Regions from separate parts of the Modestobacter sp. SYSU DS0875 genome, predicted to be linked through region 2. Evidence: predicted binding sites of a transcription regulator. Region 2 holds the regulator's gene; each other region holds the start of a gene.
The links. The regulator LexA, encoded in region 2, represses DNA repair genes until DNA is damaged. The targets are predictions, from matches to a motif close to TCGAACANNTGTTCGA.

Region 1 (3,266 bases), on a different contig from region 2:
ACAGCATGAGCCAGCCGCCCTTCCAGCAGCCGCCGCAGGAATGGGGGCCACCCGCGGGTGTGCCCGGCCCCGGTGGTGCCCCGACGAAGGTCGCACGACCGTTCCACCGGCGGCCGTGGTTCCTGGCGTCGGCCGGCGTCGTGGTGCTGCTGATCGGCATCGGGATCGGAGCCGCGGGTGGCGGTACGCGCACCAGCACGGTGGCCGACGCCGCCCCGGTCACCGCGACGGCGCGGGCGACCACGACGGTCACCGCCACTCCACCGGCGCCGTCCCCGGCGACCGTGACCGTGACGGCGACGCCTCCGGCCGCCGCCACCACCGAGGCTCCGCAGCCGTCTCCTGCGCCCGCACCGGCACCGGCACCGGCCCCCGCGCCGGCACCAGCTCCGGCGCCCGGGCAGACCGTCAGCCAGAAGAACGCACTGGGATCCGCCAGGGACTACCTGGACTACTCGGCGTTCTCCCGCTCCGGCCTCATCGGGCAGCTGGAGTTCGAGGGCTACTCGACCGTGGACGCCACCTGGGCTGTCGACAACGTGGGCGCGGACTGGAACGCGCAAGCAGCGCAGAAGGCCGAGGAGTACCTCGACTACAGCTCCTTCTCCCGCTCCGGCCTCATCGAGCAGCTGGAGTTCGAGGGCTTCACGCGCGAGCAGGCCGAGTACGGAGTGAGCCAGACGGGCCTCTGATCCGAGGACGTCGCACCATCGGCTGGATCGCGGCGTCGTCGAACGGGGCGCGCACCGGCAGCCGGCCACGGTGGAACCGTGGCCGGCTGCCGGTGGCGAGCAGGTCAGTGGAGAAGCGGGCCGATGAGGATCTCGGTGCCGTCGGGTCGCCAGGTGCGCCATCGGCCGTCGGGTTGTCGCTCGACCCGGAAGCCGTGGTGCACCTTGGTGTGGTGGCGCTCGCACAACAGTGCGGAGTTGTTCAGCGACGTCGCGCCGCCGTGGAGCCAGTGGATCAGGTGGTGCACATCGCACCACCAGGTCGGGGCGCCGCAGCCGGCGAACACGCACCCCTTGTCCCGGCGCTCAACGGCCTTGCGGAGGCCCGGGGTGACCACCCGGTGGTCCCGACCCAGGTCCAACGGCACCCCATCGGGGCCCATCACAATCCGGGAGATGCTCCCGTCGCAGGCCAGGTAGCGGGCCCGGGCGGCGGAGAGGGTCGCCCCGAACCCGGTCTGCGCAGCCCCCGGGCCGGTCGCGTCCTCGACGAGGTCGTCCAGGTCGATCCCGACCACCACGTGCGGCTTCACCGTCCGCAACGTCGGCAGGCCACCGGAGGCGAGCTGGTTGTCGCACAACTGCACCAGCGCATCGGCGTTCTGCTGCGCGCGCGTCCGCTCGTCACCCTTGGGGCGGCTGGCCTGCACGATCGACTCGATCGCCGCCTGCACCTTCTCCCCACCCACCGCATCCAGGTCGAACCGACCGGTGACGCTCCCATCGGCGTGCTTGGCCATCGCGAACCGCCGGCCCTCCGTCGGGTCAGGCTCGGGCCCGTCGGGGTCCAGCGCCTCGATGAACGCGCGCACCGCCACCCCGAGCGAGGCATGCGGCGCCTCCCGCGCCACATCCGCCCACACCTGGTCGAACGCACCCAGATCGATCCCCTGCTCTTGAGCACGCGCCCGCTCTGGTTCCCCCACCGCGCTCGCCACGACGTCGACCTGGGCGGCGGTGACCTCCCCGGCGGCGAACCCCGCCGCCAGCGCCGGCAGGTGCGCCAACGCCCGACCGGCCCGCACCACCCGCGACGCCTCGCCCGCCGACAACCGCCGGTGCCCGATCAGCCACGACCGCATCGACGCCAACCCGTCCCGCTCGGCCGCCTGCGCGAGCTCACAGGCGCGCACCGTGCGGGCCAGCTCCGCCGTCACCCGGTTCTGCAGCCGCACCAGCTCGCCCACCCGGTCCAGCAGCTCACCATCACCGAGCGCGTGCAGGTCCTCGGCCGCCAGCGCGTCCAGCGCGGCCGACAACGGCGACCCGAACAACCCCTCCAGGCCATCGGCGGACAGCTCCGCGACCACGTTCGGCGCAGGAGCGTCCAGCGTGATCGAGTCGCTCACGGACACCTCCTAGCCATTCGAACGTGTGTACGAACACTAGCGCGAGACGAGCGCCGCGACCAGTCGAATCCCCAGGTCAGCTGCCTGTCCACTGATCCATCGAAGGGTCTTGACAGAGCCCGCCCGAGCCGGGCCACACCGGACGACCGCCCCATGTCGAGAACACGCAGCCGGTTCCGTCCCTGGGGTGTCCGCGGCCACGATGGGCCGCACCACCAGCGAGGAGAGCCACGATGGCCAAGTACCTGATGCTCAAGCACTACCGCAGCACGTCGAAGTCGCTCGACTGCGCGCCGATGGACCAGTGGACGCCGGACGAGGTCTCGGCCCACGTCCAGTACATGAACGACTTCGCGGCCAAGCTGGAGGAGACCGGGGAGTTCGTCGACGGCCAGGCGCTCGCGCCCGAGGGCCTGTGGGTGCGGTACGACGGCGAGGGCCGACCGCCGGTCACCGACGGCCCGTTCGCCGAGACCAAGGACCTCATCGCCGGGTGGATGGTGATCGACGTCGACACCCACGAGCGCGCCGTCGAGCTGGCCGGCGAGCTGTCGGCCGCCCCTGGACCGGGCGGGGAGCCGATCCGTGAGTGGCTGGAGCTGCGCCCGTTCCTGGGCGCGCCGCCCACCGTCACCGAGTGACCCCACCGGTGGACGACGTCCTGGTGCGGAGCCTGGTGCCAGGGGTGCTCGGCGTCCTCGTCCGCCGCGGAGCCGACTTCGCGGCGGCCGAGGACGCCGTCCAGGAGGCGCTGGTCGAGGCGGTGCGCACCTGGCCGGCCGATCCGCCGCGGAACCCGCACGCCTGGCTGGTCACGGTGGCCTGGCGCAAGTTCCTCGACGCAACCCGGGCGGAGGCCACGCGCCGCCGCCGGGAGGAGACCGTCGCCGACGAGCCGCCGGCCGGACCGGTGCCCTCGGCCGACGACACGCTGCAGCTGTACTTCCTGTGCGCCCATCCGTCGCTGACGCCGTCGTCGGCGGTGGCGCTCACGCTGCGCGCCGTCGGCGGGCTGACCACCCGGCAGATCGCTGCGGCCTACCTGGTGCCCGAGGCGACGATGGCGCAGCGGATCAGCCGGGCGAAGCGCACCGTCGCCGGCGTCCGGTTCGACGAGTCCGGCGACGTCGTCACCGTGCTGCGCGTCCTGTACCTGGTGTTCAACGAGGGCTACTCCGGGGACGTC
Region 2 (3,266 bases):
GCCGTTGCCTGGCGGACGGGGCGCTCCTCGCCCTGCCCGCGGCGGTCCTGCTAGCGGTCCTGCCAGCACCGGCGGCGCTCGCCGAGGAGGCCGCGCCGAGCACGCGCTGCACCATCACCGACGCGCGGCTGCCGGAGATCTCCGGCCTGGCCAGCGCCGGGGAGACGCTCCTGGCGATGAACGACGGTGGTGACCGGGCGGAGGTCCACGTCCTCGACACCACCTGCGCCGTCGCGGAGCTGCGGTCGGGGAGCGTCGACCCGTACGACCCCGAGGACCTCGCCCTGGCCGCGGACGGCACGGTGTGGCTGGCCGACATCGGCGACAACAACGCCGCCCGGGAGACCGTCGCGCTGATCGGGTTGCGCCCCGACGGGGGCACCACGCTGACCCGGCTCACCTACCCGGACGGGGCGCACGATGCCGAGGCGCTGCTGCTGGCGCCCGACGGCACGCCGTACCTGGTGACCAAGGAGGTGCTCGGCTCCTCCGGCGTGTACCGCCCGGATGCGCCACTGGCCGACGGGGCCACGGTGCCGATGACCCGGGTGGTCGGGCTGGGCTTCACCCTGACCGGCACGCCGGGTGGGCCGGTCGGCCGCGCGGGGCAGCTGCTGGTGACCGGGGGCGCGGTGTCGGCGGACGGGCAGCGCATCGCCCTGCGCACCTACACCGACGCCTACGTCTGGCCGCTGACCGGTTCCGACGTGGCCGGCGCGCTGTCCGGCGCGCCGGTCCGGATCGCGCTCCCCGACTCACCGCAGGGCGAGGCGATCACCTTCGCGGCGAACAACCGCGACCTGCTGGTCACCAGCGAGGGGCTGCCGGCGCCGGTGACCCTGGTCCCGGTGCCCGGTGAGCCCGCTCCGGGCACCGCCACCGTTGCGACGCCGGACGCGGGGCCCACCGGTGAGCTCGTGACCGCGGCCCCGGGCGTGCCCCCGGTGACGGCCGGGATCATCGCGGCTGGTGTGGCCACCGTCGTCGTCTGGATCGGGGGCAAGGTCCGCCGCCGGCGGGAGTGACCCCCTGCGGGAGTGACCCCCTGCGGGAGTGACCCCCTGAACCCCGCCTGCGGCGGGGCATGCCCAGCCGCAGGCGGTGGCCGGGGTCAGACCCGGCGCAGCACCGTCACGACCCGGCCGAGGACGGTGGCGTCGTCGCCGGGGATCGGCGCATAGGCGGGGTTGTGCGGCAGCAGCCACACGTGCCCGTCGCGGCGCTTGTACGTCTTCACGGTCGCCTCACCGTCGATCATCGCCGCGACGATCTCGCCGTTCTCGGCGGTGGGTTGCTGGCGGACCACCACCCAGTCGCCGTCGCAGATCGCGGCCTCGACCATCGAGTCACCGGTGACCTTGAGCATGAACAGCGTGCCCTCACCGACCAGTTCGCGGGGCAGCGGGAAGACGTCTTCGACCGCCTGCTCCGCCAGCACCGGGCCACCGGCGGCGATGCGGCCCACCAGCGGCACGTAGGTGGGCGCCGGGGCGCCCGCCTCGTCGACGCCACTGGCCGCACCGGCGGCGGCGAGTGCATCGGCCGAGGCGTCGGCACCGACCGTCGCGCCGTGCTCGCCCGGCAGCCGAACGTCCAGTGCGCGCGGCCGGTTGGGGTCGCGGCGCAGCCACCCCTTGCGCTGCAGCACCGAGAGCTGGTGGGCGACCGAGGAGGCGGAGGAGAGGCCGACGGCCTCGCCGATCTCGCGGACCGAGGGCGGGTAGCCCCGGCGTTCGATGGAGTCGCGGATGACCTCCAGCACCCGGCGCTGGCGCTGGGTGAGCCCGTCGCCGGCCTCGCTGCGGTCGGGGAACTCGCGCACGGCCGCGCCGCCGGTGTCCTCGGTGGCCTCCGCCGCCTGCCCGGCCGGGCGCCTGCGTCGGCTCGACCCCTTGCGCTCGTCCGCCGTCCGGCCGTCGACCGCCATGTGTCCTCCTCGTCCGGCTGCGCGCGCAGCTGCCCGGTGGCATCCCGCCTGCCGGGGCGGGGTGGGACGCCGTCGTGGTCTCCCTGCGCACGGTAGCGGCTCGGCGGCTGCGGTTCAAACACGTGTTCGAACACCCGCCGTGTCGGTGCGCTCCTGTCGGTGGCGTGCGGTAGACATCGCACAGACGTTCGAATCGAACAGGCGTTCGAGATCGCACCCGAGGGGTGCCTGCTGTGAGGAGTGCACCGATGGTCATCGCCGAGTACCCGGACACCACCGTCGCCCCGCTCCGCCCGCCGCTCCGGCTGGTCCCGCCGGCGCCCGTCGCGCGGATGGGGTCCGCGGGGCGGGTCGGACCCCGCCCGGCCCGGCGTCCACCGGTGCGTCCCGGTGGGCGGCCGGGGCCCTCGTCGGGGGTCGCGGTGGCGCGGCCCGTCCGTGGTGGCGACTGTGGCCCGCCCCGGGCTGCCGCTCCGTGCCCGTCGGCCGGGGAGTGGGCGGAGCTGCCGCTGCGACTCACCCGCCGCGGCCGGCGCGCGGTGGCGGCACTGTCGGTGGCGGTCGGCCTGGGGGTGGCGGTGGGCACGCTCGCGGTGGTCGCCGACGGGGAGCCCGCGCTGCAGCTGGCCGGCGCCGGCACGGTGGTGGTCCAGCCCGGCGACACGCTCTGGTCGATCGCCGGTGACCTGGCGCCGGACGAGGACCGGCGCGCGGTTGTCGACGCGATCCTCGATCGCAACGACCTCGAGGACGTCGTGCTGCAGCCCGGTCAGGTGCTCGAGCTGCCCTGATGAGGTGCGCCGGGCCCGTCGCCACGGGCCCCGGCTGTGACGCGTGGGTGCGCGAGCGGCGGGCGGGTCAGCTGCGGAACACGACACGCACGACAGGGCTTGCACACCTGTAGGGGTGGCCGTACGGTTCCACCACAACATCTAGTGCTTACACGGGTGTAAGTCGTCCACAGCCGTTCCACACGTTCTCCCCGGGCCATCCACCGGATGTCCCCGGAGCAGTCCACAGGAGCGGTCCACGGGTCGGTGTCCCACGGTGTCACAGCACCGCGGTGATCCCGGCCGCGACACCTCGGGAGGAGGTGGACCGACAGTGCGTTGCCCCTTCTGCCACAACCCCGACAGCCGCGTCATCGACTCGCGCGAGACCGACGAGGGCGCGACCACCCGGCGGCGGCGTTCGTGCCCCGGCTGCGGGCGGCGGTTCACCACCGTCGAGGAGGCGGTCCTCGCCGTCGTGAAGCGCAGCGGCGTGAGCGAACCGTTCACCCGCGCGAAGGTGGTCGCCGGTGTCCGCCGCGCCTGCCAGGGCCGCCCGGTCGACGAGC
Region 3 (3,266 bases), on a different contig from region 2:
ACGAGCTGACCGGCTCGCCGCGGGTGCCGCCCAGGTGGGTGGCGCTGGTCAGCCGGCACAGCGAGCGCCAGCCGGCGCCGTCGCGGGCCAGGAAGGTGACCCGGGGCAGCCGGGGGTCGACGCTGGCTCCGCCGCGGGCCGGCGACCGGCGGCCCGCGGGGTGCTGCGCCCGGTGCAGCTCCGCCGAGCGGACCCGCCCGGTCTCCCCCGGCTCGCCGCCGGCGACGGGGTCGACGGCGAGGTCGACGCCGAACAGCGGCCGGATGCCGGCCGACCGGCAGGCCAGCGCGAACTTGACCGCGCCGTAGAGGCCATCGCGGTCGGTCAGCGCGAGCGCCCCCATGCCGTGCTCGGCGGCCCGGGCCACCAGGTCGGCCGGGTGGTTGGCGCCGTGGCGCATCGAGTACCCGGAGGCGACGTGCAGGTGGACGAAGGGGTCGCTCACGAGGCGGGGCCGGAGCCGGGACGACCCGGGTCGCGCCGGCGGGAGCCGGGGTCGACCGCGCGCAGGCGTGCGGGCGCCGCCGGTGCCGGGCGGCTGATCGTGGTCTCGACGACGCCGAGGAACGTGCCGACGTCCCGGACGAGGTCGTCGGCCTCCCGTTCGGTGACCGCGTGCGAGAGCCCCGCCTCGGCGGCGGCGCGCTTGGCCGCCCCGGCGGCGAAGAACGCCGCCCACTCCGTCAGCTCGGGGGCGACCTGACCGATCAGCACCCAGGCGCTGCGCGGACGGCGCCGCCCGGCCTCGGGCCGGGTGCGGGCGGCCAGCACGGCCGCCGCGGCACGCAGGGCGGCCAGGTGAGCGGTCGCGTACCGCCAGGCCGCATCGGGGCTGCTGGCGGCCTCGGCCAGCCCGCGGTGGGCCTGACCGAGCAGCTGGGCGGCGGCGGCCGGCAGCGGCGGGAGCAACGGGAGCTGCCCGTCGGCGGCGGCCGGGAGGGCCCGGGCGGCGCCCATCAGTCGTGCACCCGGACGAGCAGCCACTGGTTGTCCGCCGGCTCCCAGGACAGGTCGAAGACCCCGGCGAAGCTCATCCGGGACCGCCCCGCCCGGACCGCCTCCACCCGCCACACCTGGCGGGTGGCCACCAGCTCCGCCGACGCGCCCCCCTGCCCGGTGAGGGTCTGCCACCAGGGCGAGGTCTCCACCCAGGAGTCGAGCAGCTCCCCCACCACGTAGCGGGTCGAGCCGCGCCAGAACTGCGCCGGCCCCTCGGCTCCCCGCTCGACCTGGACCTCTTCACCGACGCGGCCACCGGCCCCGACGAGCACCCGGCTCATGACAGACTCCCGCCTCTCGCCCCCACCGGCCGCGCGCCCGTCCGGCGGGGAAGCGCCCCCGGAGGGCGCCGGACAGGGTGTGCGACCAGTGTTCGAACAGGTGTTCGAACACCGACGAGTAGACCGGACCCGTCGAGGGGCGTCAAGCCGGAACGGGCGTGTCCTGCCCGTGTCGTTACAGCGGCTGCACCCGAGTGCCACACCCGACCGAACGGTGCGCCCGGGCCGCCACCGGCGGCTGATCACCGGTGGCGCACGTCCCGGCCGGCGGTGGGAGGATCGCCGGCATGACCGCAGCGGAGGAGACCCCGCACCACCCCCGGGTCGCCGAGGTCGTGCGAGTGCTGCGCGCCGCCGGCGCCCCGGGCGAGGTCCGCCTGCTGCCCGACAGCGCCCGCACGGCCGCGGCCGCCGCCGCCGCGCTCGACGTCCCGGTCGGCGCGATCGCCAACAGCCTGGTGTTCGACGCCGGCGGGCACCCGGTGCTGGTGCTGACCAGCGGCGCGCACCGGGTCGACGAGGCACTGGTGGCCGACCTGCTCGGCGTGCCGTCGCTCGCCCGGGCGACCCCGGCGTTCGTCCGCGAGCACACCGGCCAGGCCATCGGCGGGGTCGCCCCGGTCGGGCACCCGGCGCCGATCGGCACCCTGGTCGACGTCGAGCTCGCCCGGTACCCCACGGTGTGGGCCGCGGCCGGCCACCCGCACGCCGTCTTCCCCACCACCTACGACGAGCTGCTGCAGCTCACCGCCGGCACGGCCGCCGAGGTCGGCCCCGGGCCCGCGGTCCCCCAGGAGGGCCTCCGATGACCGGCACCACCCCCGCCACCCGGGTCACCGAGCTCCCGGCCGGCTGGCTGCGCGAGCACCTGCACGAGGCGCTCGCCGTCTACGGCGCGGCGATGGGCTACGGCGAGTCCGTCGTCGCCGGCCGCTACGGCTACGCCGTCCAGCACACCGAGCGCCCCGGCTTCCGCGCCGTCGGCGCGTTCGCCGAGGGTGCCGACGGCGCCGAGCAGCTGGTCGGCTTCGGCTACGGCTACCTGGTCGAGCCGGGCCAGTGGTGGCACGACCAGGTGCGCAACGCGCTGGACCGGCGCACCGCCAAGCAGTGGCTGCCCGGCGCCTTCGAGGTGTGCGAGCTGCACGTGCTGCCCGAGCACCAGAGCCGGGGCATCGGCCGCCAGCTGCTGCACGCACTGGTGGCCGGCCTGCCCTACCCGGCCGCGCTGCTGAGCACCCCGGACACCGACACCAAGGCGTTCCGGCTGTACCACGCCGACGGCTTCGTCGACCTGGCCCGCGGCTACCACTTCCCCGGCGACGCCCGGCCCTTCGCCATCCTCGGCGCCCGCCTCCCGCTCACCCCGGCTGCCCGGAGGGCGTGATCGGCACCGACAGCGCCGTCGACGCCGTCGTCATCGGCTCCGGGCACAACGGCCTGGTCGCCGCCTGCCACCTGGCCCGTGCCGGCCTCCGCGTGGAGGTGGTGGAGCGCGACGAGGTGATCGGCGGCGCGGTCTCCACCGTCGAGCGCTGGCCCGGGGTGCGGGTCGACCGCGGCTCCAGCGCGCACGTCATCATCCGGCACAGCGGCGTGGTCGAGGAGCTGGAGCTCGAGCGCTTCGGGCTGCGCTACGTCGACTGCGACCCGTGGGGCTTCGCCCCCGCCCCGGCGCCCGGCGACCCGGGTCCCGCCGGCCGCCCGCTGGTGTTCTCCGTCGACCTGGACGCCACCTGCGCCTCGATCGCGGCGGCCTGCGGGGACGCCGACGCCGCCGCCTACCGCCGGTTCGTCGAGGTCTGGGGGCCACGCAGCACCGCCGTCGTCAAGGCGTTCGGCGACCGACCGGCGATGAGCCGGCTGGTCCGGCACCTCTGGCCCGTCGGCGCGCCGCGGCGCGGCCAGCCGCGCACCCCGGGCGGGGAGATCGCCACCGACTTCCTCGGCTCCGGCGACGCCCTGCTGGACCGGTGGTTCACCAGT

Region 1: the regulator LexA is predicted to act here: its motif matches at 2,098-2,113, upstream of ACI79Y_RS15195 (DUF222 domain-containing protein).
Region 3: the regulator LexA is predicted to act here: its motif matches at 1,373-1,388, upstream of ACI79Y_RS16240 (DUF6504 family protein).

The regions. Positions count from the first base shown of each region.
Region 1 is NZ_JBJHAH010000026.1:44,039-47,304, reverse strand. Features, by position in the region: gene ACI79Y_RS15200 (Ltp family lipoprotein) at 6-692, shown strand; gene ACI79Y_RS15195 (DUF222 domain-containing protein) at 797-1,990, opposite strand; gene ACI79Y_RS15190 (YciI family protein) at 2,314-2,721, shown strand; gene ACI79Y_RS15185 (RNA polymerase sigma factor) at 2,718-3,266, shown strand, end outside.
Region 2 is NZ_JBJHAH010000001.1:60,371-63,636, forward strand. Features, by position in the region: gene ACI79Y_RS00280 (hypothetical protein) at 1-1,025, shown strand, start outside; gene lexA (transcriptional repressor LexA) at 1,112-1,927, opposite strand; gene ACI79Y_RS00290 (LysM peptidoglycan-binding domain-containing protein) at 2,176-2,718, shown strand; gene nrdR (transcriptional regulator NrdR) at 3,032-3,266, shown strand, end outside.
Region 3 is NZ_JBJHAH010000031.1:4,446-7,711, reverse strand. Features, by position in the region: gene ACI79Y_RS16250 (DNA polymerase III subunit alpha) at 1-445, opposite strand, end outside; gene ACI79Y_RS16245 (SAV_6107 family HEPN domain-containing protein) at 442-957, opposite strand; gene ACI79Y_RS16240 (DUF6504 family protein) at 957-1,280, opposite strand; gene ACI79Y_RS16235 (YbaK/EbsC family protein) at 1,568-2,089, shown strand; gene ACI79Y_RS16230 (GNAT family N-acetyltransferase) at 2,086-2,667, shown strand; gene ACI79Y_RS16225 (phytoene desaturase family protein) at 2,664-3,266, shown strand, end outside.